Regions from separate parts of the Mesobacillus sp. LC4 genome, predicted to be linked through region 2. Evidence: riboswitches for the same ligand, from Rfam matches in the RefSeq annotation. Region 2 holds a riboswitch; the other holds the start of a gene.
What was found. Region 2 has a riboswitch for cyclic di-AMP ahead of AB5I83_RS10890 (TrkH family potassium uptake protein). Riboswitches for the same ligand answer to the same signal wherever they lie in the genome.

Region 1 (6,219 bases), on a different contig from region 2:
CTGGTGAAAAAGGCCAAAAAGGGCAGTAAGGATGCGTTGCTGGAGTTGATTATGGCTGAGAAGGACGCCATGTACCGGCTTGCTTTTACATATATGCGGAATGAGCATGATGCGATGGATGTGCTGGAGGAGATGATTGTCCGGCTGTATGAAAATATCGGCCAGCTGAAGAAGGAAGAGGCTTTTTACAGCTGGAGCAAGACCATTCTTGTGAACCTCTGCAAAACAACACTTCGCAACCAAAAGAAGGTTGTACTGATGGAAAACTGGCAGTCTTCCAAAGAGGAGGAACAGCCTTCTTTCGGATCGAATGTGCAGCCTTTAGAGATCGCCGAGATGTTAGCGATTTTGAGTGAGGATCAAAAAGAAGCGATTCAAATGAAGTATATTCTCGATCTGGATTATCAGAGTATTGCTGATCTGACAGATGTTCCAATTGGAACAGTGAAATCGAGGGTCTTTCAGGGGTTAAGGAAAATGAAGGATCATTTTGGGGGTGAAGGCATTGAAAGAGATAGAGGAAGTGTTGAGTGAGGAGAAGAGGCGCATAGCTGACATGACACCTCCGCAGGATTTCGAAGCGAGGATGCGCAGCGCTCTTGATGCAAAGCCTTCAAGGAAGCCTAAACGCAATAATCCATATATTATGATGGCTGCTGCAGGTGTTCTGTGCTTTATGCTGATCAGCTATAATTACAATGCCTTTGCCTTCTATGGGAAAAAGATCTTCGGTTATGAGGAGATCATGACAGGAACAATGAAGGATTTGAATGATAAGGGCATGGGGCAAATCATTGATAAAAAGACGACATTGTTTGATGGAACAGAGCTGATCATTGACGGAATCATGACGGATGCAAACCAATTGGTTATGTACTATACCTTATCAAACCCACAGGGTATTGCGGATTCACTGGACTATGTCTTTATTTCTGATAAAATTACCGGCTTCCTCACCAATGCCCATGGAGGAGGCAGCATGGAGCTGCTGAATGATGAAGGTACGGAAATAAAAGGGACGATGTATTTTGATCCAGTCAGTCCATTTGCGAAAAAATTGACTTTGCATTTTTGGCAGGGGCAAGAGTACCAAGAGGGGAGCATCACGTTTCCTTATGATCCGAATAAAGCCATGCAGACACAGATAAAACAGTCGATTAAGGAAACAGTAAAGGTTGATAAAGGGACGGTTTCGTTCAAGACGATTACAGCAACACCCACATCGACCGTTATCGAAGGAAAAATGGACGTGGATAATTTTGACCGGATCAGGTTCGGCTTCGAAGGAGTCAAGTTGATTGCAAATGGTAAAACCATCGACAATGCAGGGTATGGTGTAAGGAGCGCTTTTAACGGAAGCAAGTTCGATTTGCGTTTCGATGGTCTGCCAGAAGAGTTGCATTCTCTGGAGTTGGTATTTAATGAGTTTGTCGGCTACCAAAAATTAGAGGAACAGATTCTGGTAACAGAAAGTTCACAGCATGATCTTCATGGGAACGACCTTTGGATTAAGAAGGTTGCTGCTACTGAGCGTGGAATCGAAATCACGATTGAGACAGACGAGAATCTATTGCTTGACGGTGTCTCAGTTCAAAGTGGTGACAAGGTGACTCCTATAAAAACAACCATCGACCAGACATTGGACAAAAAGGGAGATAGAATCACCAGCGAACGGACGATGGTCTTTGAAACGAAGTCCATGCCAGAGTATTTGCTGGTCAAAGGAATCCATTATGTGAAAAAATACAATCAAAAGATTGAGATTCCGGTTGATTAATTGGTGTTGGTGAATAAAAGAGGCATATGTGGGTAGACTTTGTGGCATCTGCTGTGCAGTTATAAACTTTATTGGCGGAAAAATGATTTTATTGGCGGTTTTCACAACTTTATTGGCGAAAAAATGATTTTATTGGCGATTTTCATAATTTTTCTGGCGGAAATTTCATTTTATTGGCGACTTGGAAATTTCGAGCGTTTTTTTCCAGTTCGCTCTTAATAATGCGAGGGCATTGTTCATTCATGGAACAGTGCCTTTGGCATTTAGATGAAATGTCCCCTTCGATTTCTAAAAAGAGATTGACACTCTTATGCGATAGGAGTATTTTATACTTATTCATTTTAATAAAAGGCCTTTATGCTGAATCTTTTGAGCGGGGGAACCATATTTGATAAAGAGACTTTATCTTGGGGTGAATTTTAGCGAATGCAGCTAAAAAGGGATACTCTCAATCCCTAATCCGACAGCTAACTCCGTAAGCCGTGAAGAGAGAAGGGTTAATGATAGGCATTGACCATTCTTGTTTAGGGTGGTCTTTTTGTGTTTTAATGAAAACAATCTGAAATAGTTAGAAGGGGTATTCTTGGCGAAAATTCTTAAAAGGAACTGGTTGAAGCCTGCGCAAATCATTGTATTGTTTTATGTATTTGCTGTGTTGATCTCAGCGGCGCTCCTTAGTCTCCCGATTGCTCTCAAGCCGGGAGTGCATTGGACGTTCATTGATGTATTATTTACAGCAGTCAGTGCCGTTAGTGTAACGGGCCTGGCGGTTGTATCTACTACGGACACCTTTAGTACGCCTGGTGTTTTCATATTGATGTTCATCCTCCAGTTTGGCGGGATTGGAATCATGACGCTTGGTACGTTTTTCTGGATGATATTGCGAAGGAAGATCGGTCTTAAAGATCGCCAGTTAATCATGACCGACCAGAATCAATCGCAGATGTCGGGTCTCGTTAAACTCATGAGGCAAATTTTGGCCATCATCCTCTTGATCGAGGCCGTAGGGGCCCTTATATTAGGAACCTATTTTCTTGGTTACTTCCCGACATGGCAAGAAGCCTATCTCCAAGGCTTATTTGCGGCGGTCAGTGCAACGACGAATGCTGGTTTTGATATTACAGGAAGTTCACTGATTCCTTTTGCGCATGATTATTTCGTGCAAACCATCAACATCATTCTACTCACCTTAGGGGCGATAGGATTCCCGGTATTAGTGGAAGTGAAGGAATACTTTTTGAACCGTAAAAAGCACCATCGATCTCATTTTTCGTTGTATACGAAGTTGACGACATTAACCTTCTTTGCGCTTATGTTTTTTGGTGCATTTGCGATCCTGCTTTTTGAATATAATCATTTCTTCAAGGACTACAACTGGCATGAATCATTTTTTTATGCCTGGTTCCAGTCGTCCTCAACAAGGAATGGCGGGCTTGCGACGATGAATGTGAGTGATTTTTCTAATCCAACTTTATTGCTGCTTTGCTTTTTAATGTTCATCGGTGCTTCCCCAAGTTCTGTTGGCGGCGGCATCAGGACGACTACTTTTGCAGTGGTCATATTGCTGATCATCAACTTTGCAAAAGGACATAATGCGATTAAGGTATTTGGACGTGAACTTCATGAGGAAGATATCCGGAAATCGGTAGTGGTTAGTTTTTTGGCTATGCTGCTCTGTTTTGCGGCAGTGGTGATATTGAACGCGACGGAAAACTTCACGATGATGGAAATCATGTTCGAAGTCAGTTCGGCCTTCGGGACAACCGGCTTGTCGATGGGAATCACTCCTGAACTTAGCACAGCAGGGAAGATTGTCATTATTTCTTTGATGTTCATAGGAAGAATAGGAATTCTATCATTTATCTTCCTGTTCAACCGTGGAAAGCTAGAACCAAAATGCCATTATCCGAAAGAAAGATTGATTGTCGGATAGGGATGCCGGGAAGTATTGGGTGGAAGATGCCCGATGCTTCTTTTTTTATTTTCTTAGAATTAACTAATTATTCACAATATGGTTATAGAAAATGCAAAGAGGCAATTTATAATAGGGAGTGATTAGGTAATGCTGTTATATGACAAAGGAGGTAATCGGTATGAAATTGGATGGAAAAGTGGCGGTTGTAACGGGCGCGGCATCTGGCATGGGAAAGGCGATTGCGGAACTTTATGCTCGCGAAGGGGCAAAGGTTCTTCTCGCTGATTTTAATAGTGATGGTGCTGAGGCCGTTGCACAGGGGATTACCGAAAATGGTGGAACTGCTAAGGCTTTGAAAGTGAATGTGGCGGAATTGGCTGATGTGGAGAATATGATCGATACAGCGGTTCAGGAGTTTGGCACGCTGGACATCCTCGTGAACAATGCCGGCATCATGGATGGCTTTGAGCCGGTTGGTGACATTCTGGATGAAAAATGGGACAAAGTTTTCGATGTGAATACGAAAGGCGTTATGCGCGCGATGCGAAAAGCGATTCCGATTTTCCTGGAGAAGGAAAAGGGGATCATCATTAATATTGCTTCCACCGGCGGGTTCAGCGGTGCGCATGCCGGAGCAGCATACGGTGCATCCAAACATGCGGTGATTGGATTAACAAAGAATACCGGCTTCATGTATGCGCAAAAAGGGATTCGCTGCAATGCCATCGCACCGGGAGCAGTTGAGACCAATATTGGTTCAAGCATGACGAACATCAATGAATTCGGCATGTCACGTGCAGGAATGACCCACTCTTTATCACCTCGAGCCGGCAAGCCGGAAGAAATCGCACAAGCAGCTTTGTTCCTGGCAAGCGACGAGTCCAGCTTCGTGAACGGGACCGTTCTTACAGTTGATGGCGGTTGGACATCTGCATTTTAAACATAAAGATGGCTCCTCTAGGTGATAAGAGGAGCCATCTTCTGTTGATTCCCTCTAGTTTTTGCCTGCATGAGGCCTGTTCTGTAAATACAGCTCGAGGTCTGGGCTGCTTCCTTTTACGATGTCTTCGGCAATAATTTTCGCGAGCATCTGGCTGTATACGGTTCCGTTGTCGCCGAACGCCAGGAGGAAATAGCTGTTCGGAAACTCATCATACACTCCGATAATCGGAAGTCCGTCCGCTGTCCCCCCATAAAATGCCGCTAAATAATACTCAGGTTCAAATTGGATCTCCGGGAACATCTTGTTAAACTCATCCACCAGCTTGTCTCTTTTATGGATCAGCTTGCTGTCCCGGTCTGAGGGTTTATTCGTATTGTCATCAAGACCGCCAACAATGATGCGATTATCTGCCGTTGTCCGCAAGTAGATATAGGGCCGCGCTGTTTCCCATAAAAGCGTGCGGTTATACCAGGAGGATAGCTCGCTGACAGGTTTTGAAGTGACAGTATATGTACTGACAAAGGAAACGAGTTTTTCCTTTTTTAAGTCAATTCCTTCATACCCTGCGGCAAAAATGACTTTACCTGCAGAGATGGAGTGGCCATTTTTAGTGGAAACAATCATTCTGTTCGATTTAGGGTCATGATGATGGCCGTTCATCTCGGTGTTTTCAAACACTTTTATACCTTTACGTGCAGCATGGTCCATTAACGCATGAGTAAATTTAAATGGATTCAGCTCACCATCACCATAGGAGTAGATGGCAGCCTCCCTGCTGAAAGGGTATTTCTGTTCGATTTCTTCTTTCTTGAGAAAATCTACGGTCAATCCTTGCTCTTTTAAAAATTCGTATTCTTTCCTCAGTGTATTGACATCCTCACTGCAGCTGGCTGAATAAAGCGAATCTCTTCGGGTAAATTCACAATCAATCTCAGTCGCTGAAGCTGCCGACTCCATTTCATAGATCGCTTCCTGAAGCAGTGTTAAATGCCTCGTAATATACTTTTTTCCGAAAGAGTTGGCCAGATTTGTGAACATTTTTTCTCCTGAATACTGGATGAGCGCAGTATTCGAACTTGTACTGCCGCCTCCAACATTTCCTTTCTCAATGACAGCCACTTTCAGGCCAGAGTCTGCCAGGTAATAGGCACATTGAGAAGCAGAGCTGCCTCCCCCGACAATCAGGACATCACATTCAAGATCTCCTTCTAACTGCGGATAAGAAGGAGGATCTGGGAAAGTGGCAGGCCAATAATAAGTACCCGACATTACATTCATGTGTTTCCTCCTGATAAAAATGATGTTCATAGTATTTCCATGTGGTGGCGTGGCATTCATGAGAAATAGGGATGCTGCTCATTATGATGAAAATGGTTTTTTAAATCCGAAGTTTATAGTGATTTTTAAAAAATGGATCAGAAAGTACTGATAAAATCGTTTACACATCTCAACAATCACCTGCCTGTTTTGTTTATTGGCGAAAATCTAATTTTATTGGCGATTTCTCAAGGTTTATTGGCGGAAATTTAATTTTATTGGCGATAATGAGCGGTTTATTGGCGAAAAATGATTTTTATTGGCGAC
Region 2 (6,219 bases):
TAGAATTTTGGCCAGCATTGATCATGGTAGTTGCCAGTCTAATTGCATCGCCAATGGGTGCAAATGCTGGTAAGAAAGTGAATACTAAGATTCTTCAGTACATCCTTGCATTCTTGATCTTAGGTACTGCAATTAAGATTTGGATGGATATCCTGTAACAGTCAGTTTGGAAAAAAGCTTCGCTTCGTGCGAGGCTTTTTCTGTTTTGACAGGATTCAGGTGGAGAGACTTAAAGCTGTCAAGAAAACGTAGTTATTATGACAGGATCCAGGTGGAGAGGCACGAAGCTGTCAAGAAAGCGTAGTTATTAAGACAGGTTTTAGGTGGGGAGGCATGAAGCTGTCAAGAAAGCGCAGTTATTATGACAGGTTTCAGGTGGAGAGGCACGAAGCTGTCAAGAAAGCGTAGTTATTATGACAGGTTTCAGGTGGAGAGGCACGAAGCTGTCAAGAAAACGTCGGTATTGTGACAGGTTTCAGGTGGAGAGACTCAAAGCTGTCAAGAAAACATCGGTATTGTGACAGGTTTGAGGAAAAAGCGTGAAAAGCTGTCAGAAGATTATCCAACTTAAGACAGGTTTGAAGGAGAAACGAGGAAAGTTGTCCGAACTAGCTCCAACTTAAGACAGGTTTGAAGGAAAGGCGTGAAAAGTTGTCAAAAGATGATCTAACTTAAGACAGGTTTGAAGGAAAAGCGTGAAAAGCTGTCAAAAGATGATCTAACTTAAGACAGGTTTTGGGAAAAAGCGTGAAAAGCTGTCAGAAGATAATCCAACTTAAGACAGGTTTGAAGGAAAAGCGTGAAGAGTTGTCCGAACCTTACTAACAAGTCTCATAAATAAAATATTATTTGGTTTATTATGGCAAAATAGTAAATATTTATAGCTGGCTGTTTAAAGTTAAGTCTTTCGACTCACGAGAAATACTATCAAACGATACTTTTTCCCTATTTAGAATATACTGAATATTTTATATTATTTAGGAAATGGAAATATTCTAATAGGGAGTGGATAATTTGTTAAAAGTTCTTTCTACATCAGCGCTTTCTCTAGCTTTGGCAGGAAGTGCGGTATTCGCTGGAGTCAGCTCAACTGATTCTGCTGTCAAACCGCAAAGTAAATATGAACTAAGCCTTGCTCACCATGTAGGTGCAGCTCCGGAGCTAGTTGATAGAGCAAAGGAATTAGGAATTGATATTTCGAAGGCCGATCCTGCTGAGAAAATTGCTAAAACAGGTGCGAAGTTTCAGCAACCGGGAGATAATCATGTGGCTTACAATGAAGCAACAGGTGATGTTCCTGTGCTTGTATTGTTAGCTAAATATCCTGATGGTGATGAGCCTGTTGGCGACATGCCAGGACAAGTACCTGCCAAGTATTATGAGGACCTGATTTTTGGCACTGAGTACAATCCGTATGAGCTAGAGCAATTCGAGCAATATGATGGTGCAGACGTTCCAAAGAACCGTACGATGCAAAATGCTTACACGGAGTCAAGTTATGGAAAGGTAAACCTTGTTCGTAAAGAAAATACCGATTTCGCTTGGGTAGAGATGCCTAAAGGTGCTTCATATTACCTTGACCAGGAAGGTACTTATGCAGAAGGTGGAGTATATAAGCTTGGGAACGTAAATGGTGATGCACATACAGGTGAGTTCATTCGTGATCTGTTAAAAGCAGCCGATGCACAAGTTGATTTTTCTCAATACGCTGAGAACGGTGAAGTTCCAAATATCTTCGTCATCCATGAAGGGACAGGCGCAGAATTCAGCCGCGACCCTGCTCAATTCTGGTCACATAAGTGGAGCTTGCTAAGCGCACTTTATTATGGGAAATACTATGAAACTGGCCAGCCTGCCGATGTTGATGCTGGTATGTCCCAGGGTGAATGGATTAACAAAACTGTGGCAGAAGACATGACTTACGATGGAGTAGTCGTAAACAACTACAACATCCAGCCTGGTATCGGCGGTAACGTATCTGGTTTTGATACAGCAACTAACTCATATAAAGAAGAGTTAAAAACGGGTCCTTTCCCTGCTCAAACTGGCGTTTACGCGCACGAGTTTGGACATGCTCTAGGACTTCCTGATTTCTATGATACTGTTTACTCATCTGAAGGTGTTGGTAACTACTCGATGATGGCCGGCGGTTCTTGGATGCGCTATCCTAATAAATCGGCTTATTCCGGAAACTCTCCAACTCACTTCGACCCATTCTCAAAGATTTTCTTAGGTTGGGCAGAGCCAATCGAAGTAACACCTGAGAGCGGCGTTCAGGAAATCACTTTACCGGCAGCTAATGCGGCCAAAGCTGATAACGGCATTGTTAAAATGGAAGTTCCAGGTTCAAACGGAACTGAATACTTCCTGTTTGAAAATATGCAGCAAGAGGGCTTCAATAAAGGAATGGTACGCCAGGGTGAAGATGCTCATGGATTAGTGGCATGGCATGTTGATGAAAATGTCATCAACCTTTACCAGACTGCTGGATTCCGTCCGAATAACGTGGAAAACTGGATGAACAAGCGCTTCCAGTTCAATCAGTCACAGACTGCAAGCAGTGGTGAAGTGGTCACACACTATGGTCTTTCTGTCCTTCAGGCGGATGGCAAGTATGATCTAGAGAGGAACCTTAACCGCGGTGACGCAGCTGACTTCTTCAAGACTGGCAGCAAGCTGACTCCAGTTAGCGGAAAGGTCCACACAGGTTCTTACTACTTCTGGAAGGGCTATGGTGCTACACCGGCTGACTCCGGAATTCACGTAACGGATATCAAGGAAAATGAAGATGGCTCGATCTCAGCTAAGTTCTTCTATAACTTTGATTCTAGTGTGAAGTAAAAACAAAAACTGAGCGGGACTCGTTCCCGCTCAGTTTTTGTTATTTAAAAAAGGAACAAATATATCCAAGTGTCCTGGAAGTACTTTTGCCTTAAAAGGCAATGGCTCGCCTTCTTCACCGTCGATGTTCACAACATGCGCCTTGTCAGATGTAATATTGAGATAAGAAGTCCGTATATATTCGACATCTTCACTTTCCTCTAACTCTCCTTTAATAAGCGAAGGGACAAGGGAAGCGATTTTCGGAACGGAAACTTTTTTGATGATGAAAGTATGCAATTTTCCATCATTCAACTTTGCTTCGGGAGCAAGGGACTCGAAGCCGCCAACAGAATTCGTCAGTGCAGCAAGCAGCAGGAAAGTATGACCTTCCCATTTTCCACCTTCATGTTCGACGACTAAATCGATTGCTTCGCCATTAAGGAATGATTTTGCTCCTTCCATAAAATAAGCCAGGGAACCAAATCTGGTCTTCAGTTCTGGACTCACATTATAAGAAGCTTCTGCAATGGATCCTACAGCTATGACATTCGCGAAATAATGATCATTGATTTTCCCTATATCCACAGGGCGGAGGTTTTGCTTTTTTAAAATTTCCATGGCTTCATAAGGGTCCAGTGGAATAGTAAGAGCCCTCGCAAAATCATTGATCGTACCAAGTGGAATGATGCCCAGAGCGGGCCGGTGGTTTTGTTCAGCCAGTCCATTTATGGCCTCATTGATGGTCCCGTCGCCGCCCATTGCAATGACGGTATCGTATAAAGAAATGCAGGCCTCAGTTGCAAATGCTGCAGCGTCGCCCTCTTTCTCAGTTCTTCGAATATCGATTTTATCGTATCGGTCACGTAATGTTTCCTCTATTTTTTCAGCGTAGTCCGCTGCTTTTTCCTTTCCTGAAGATGGATTCAAAATAATCATGGCTTTCATCCACGATAACCTCCCGAACAATTTATTTAAGAAATGAGTATCAACCCTTAATAATTGCCGTGTTTATTCAACCCTATTATTTACCTTTAAATGAATCGATATAAACTCCAATGCGCCTAGTAAATCACCCCAATATTCAATACCTGTAAAACGGAGAAAAACGGCGATTCAGTAAGAAATACGATTGTTTGTCATCAATTATCGTTGAAATTGAATGAAAAGCGCCTTTTTTGGCTTTCTCTTCATGTTTACAATGGAATGGCGGAGGAGTATGATTACAGCAGTTTAAGATATTAAATGAGTTTCATATTTCTAAATCGCTGAATCTGAATAGAGCGGGGGAACCAACTTTGTGGAGCAATCCACTTGGGGTGAGGCCTGGATAACAGGCGGGGCTATTCTGAGCCCTAATCCGACAGCTAACTCCGTAAGCGTTGCAGAAGAGGAAGATGAAGCTTGTGTGACAGTATGTATAAAGTCCACAAGGCTGCTATCTTTTAGCCTCTGGGGGCTTTTTTGTTTTGCTGTATTTTAGATATGTCGACTATTCTAAATTCCAGATCGAACAAAGTCCCTGCAAAGAAATATTAGACGCATAATTCCTCATACTAAGGAAAGAAGGAAGGATCATGCGCAAGAAATTGTTTTTTAGATTAGATCCACCGAAAGTACTTGTTTTTGGATTTGGAGCCATGATTCTTTTAGGGACATTGTTGCTATCACTGCCAGCATCCACTGTGGATGGTAGGGGACTTCCGATTTTGGATGCCTTGTTTACGGCAACTTCGGCCACTTGTGTAACAGGTCTTGTCGTCGTTGACACAGGTGATACCTTTACTCGCTTTGGGGAAATGGTCATCCTGTCGATGATCCAGGTTGGCGGACTGGGTTTCATGAGTTTTGCCACTTTGCTTGCATTTATTTTAGGTAAAAGGATTTCGTTCAAAGAAAGGCTGATCATCCAGGAGTCATTGAATAACGAGACTGTAGAAGGGATTGTCAGGCTTGTCAAACGAATTTTCCTTTTTACAGCAGTAGTCGAAATTACCGGCGGGATCATTCTATCTCTGCGGTTTTCACAAGAAATGGCCGCTGGAAAAGCGATTTATTTTGGATTTTTCCATGCTGTTTCGAACTTTAATAATGCCGGATTTGATTTGATGGGTGGATTCAAAGGGCTTACTGCCTATGCTGAAGACCCGATCGTCAATATCACCATGATCACTCTTATCAGTTTGGGAGGGATTGGGTTCATTGTCATGAATGAGCTATTTGACTATCGCAAGACAAGGAGACTTTCCCTGCATTCAAAAATCGTTTTAGCACTATCGGCTGTTTTGGTGTTTGGAGGGGCGCTCCTGATTTTTATCCTGGAATTTAACAACCCTTCCACCTTGAAGCCAATGACGATGACTGGTAAAATATTCGGAGCGTTTTACCAGGCTGTCACACCGAGGACAGCAGGGTCCAATACATTGAATATCCCAGACTTGAAGCAGTCAACCTTGTTCTTGATCATCTTCCTTATGTTCATCGGTGCTTCGCCTGGGTCTACAGGGGGAGGAATCAAGACCACCACCTTCGCCGTCCTGATTGGTGCTGTGAGGTCACAAATTCGCGGCCGGGAGGATGTCACTTTTTTTGGAAGAAGAATGGATCATACCATCATTTCTAAATCATTGACAGTTACACTGATTTTCCTTTTTCTAATAGGATTGGTTACAATGGTGTTGACCATTACCGAGCCTGGCAAAGAGTTTCTGGTGCTATTATTTGAGACGGTCTCAGCTTTTTCAACAGTCGGTCTGTCCATGGGCTTGACCCCTGAGCTGTCATTATACGGAAAAATATTAATAACGATAACGATGTTCGCGGGCCGGGTTGGTCCGTTAACATTGGCTTATGCAATTGCGAAAAAAAGAAAAGAGGATCATTATCGATATCCAGCTGGAAAAGTGATGATTGGGTAGGAGGATGTTATTATGGCAAAGCAGTATGCAGTAATTGGAATGGGACGTTTCGGGTCCAGTGTGGCGACCACATTATATCATGAAGGAAATGAAGTACTAGCGATTGATAAAAGTGAACAACATATCGAAGACTATAAGGAGTTTGTAACCCATGCGGTCATCGGTGACTCAACCGATGAGCAAACTTTGAAAGCAGTTGGAATCAGGAACTTCGATACTGTCATTGTGGCAATAGGGGATGACATTCAGGCTAGTATTCTAACCGTCCTCATTCTAAAAGAGATGGGAGTCGCCAATGTCGTTGCCAAAGCTCTTAACAAGCACCATGCGCAAGTATTGTTCAAGGTTGGCGCGGATAAAGTCATTTTCCCGGAACGAGATATGGGAGAAAGAGTTGCCCACCAGCTAATGGCATCACCGAATGTATTGAACTTCATCGAGCTCTCGGATGACTATAGTATCGAGGAAATCAAACTTCCGT

Region 1: it holds a riboswitch for cyclic di-AMP, as region 2 does, so the genes downstream of both, AB5I83_RS18440 (TrkH family potassium uptake protein) here and AB5I83_RS10890 (TrkH family potassium uptake protein) in region 2, are expected to answer to the same signal.

What each region holds. Positions count from the first base shown of each region.
Region 1 covers NZ_JBGCUB010000006.1:131,541-137,759, reverse strand. Annotated here, with positions in the region: gene AB5I83_RS18450 (RNA polymerase sigma factor) at 1-534, shown strand, start outside; gene AB5I83_RS18445 (DUF4179 domain-containing protein) at 506-1,777, shown strand; cyclic di-AMP (ydaO/yuaA leader) riboswitch at 2,126-2,274, shown strand; gene AB5I83_RS18440 (TrkH family potassium uptake protein) at 2,361-3,710, shown strand; gene AB5I83_RS18435 (SDR family oxidoreductase) at 3,871-4,632, shown strand; gene AB5I83_RS18430 (NAD(P)/FAD-dependent oxidoreductase) at 4,687-5,913, opposite strand.
Region 2 covers NZ_JBGCUB010000002.1:915,578-921,796, forward strand. Annotated here, with positions in the region: gene AB5I83_RS10875 (sulfite exporter TauE/SafE family protein) at 1-158, shown strand, start outside; gene AB5I83_RS10880 (M6 family metalloprotease domain-containing protein) at 1,006-2,841, shown strand; gene AB5I83_RS10885 (diacylglycerol/lipid kinase family protein) at 2,872-3,768, opposite strand; cyclic di-AMP (ydaO/yuaA leader) riboswitch at 4,077-4,218, shown strand; gene AB5I83_RS10890 (TrkH family potassium uptake protein) at 4,398-5,738, shown strand; gene AB5I83_RS10895 (potassium channel family protein) at 5,751-6,219, shown strand, end outside.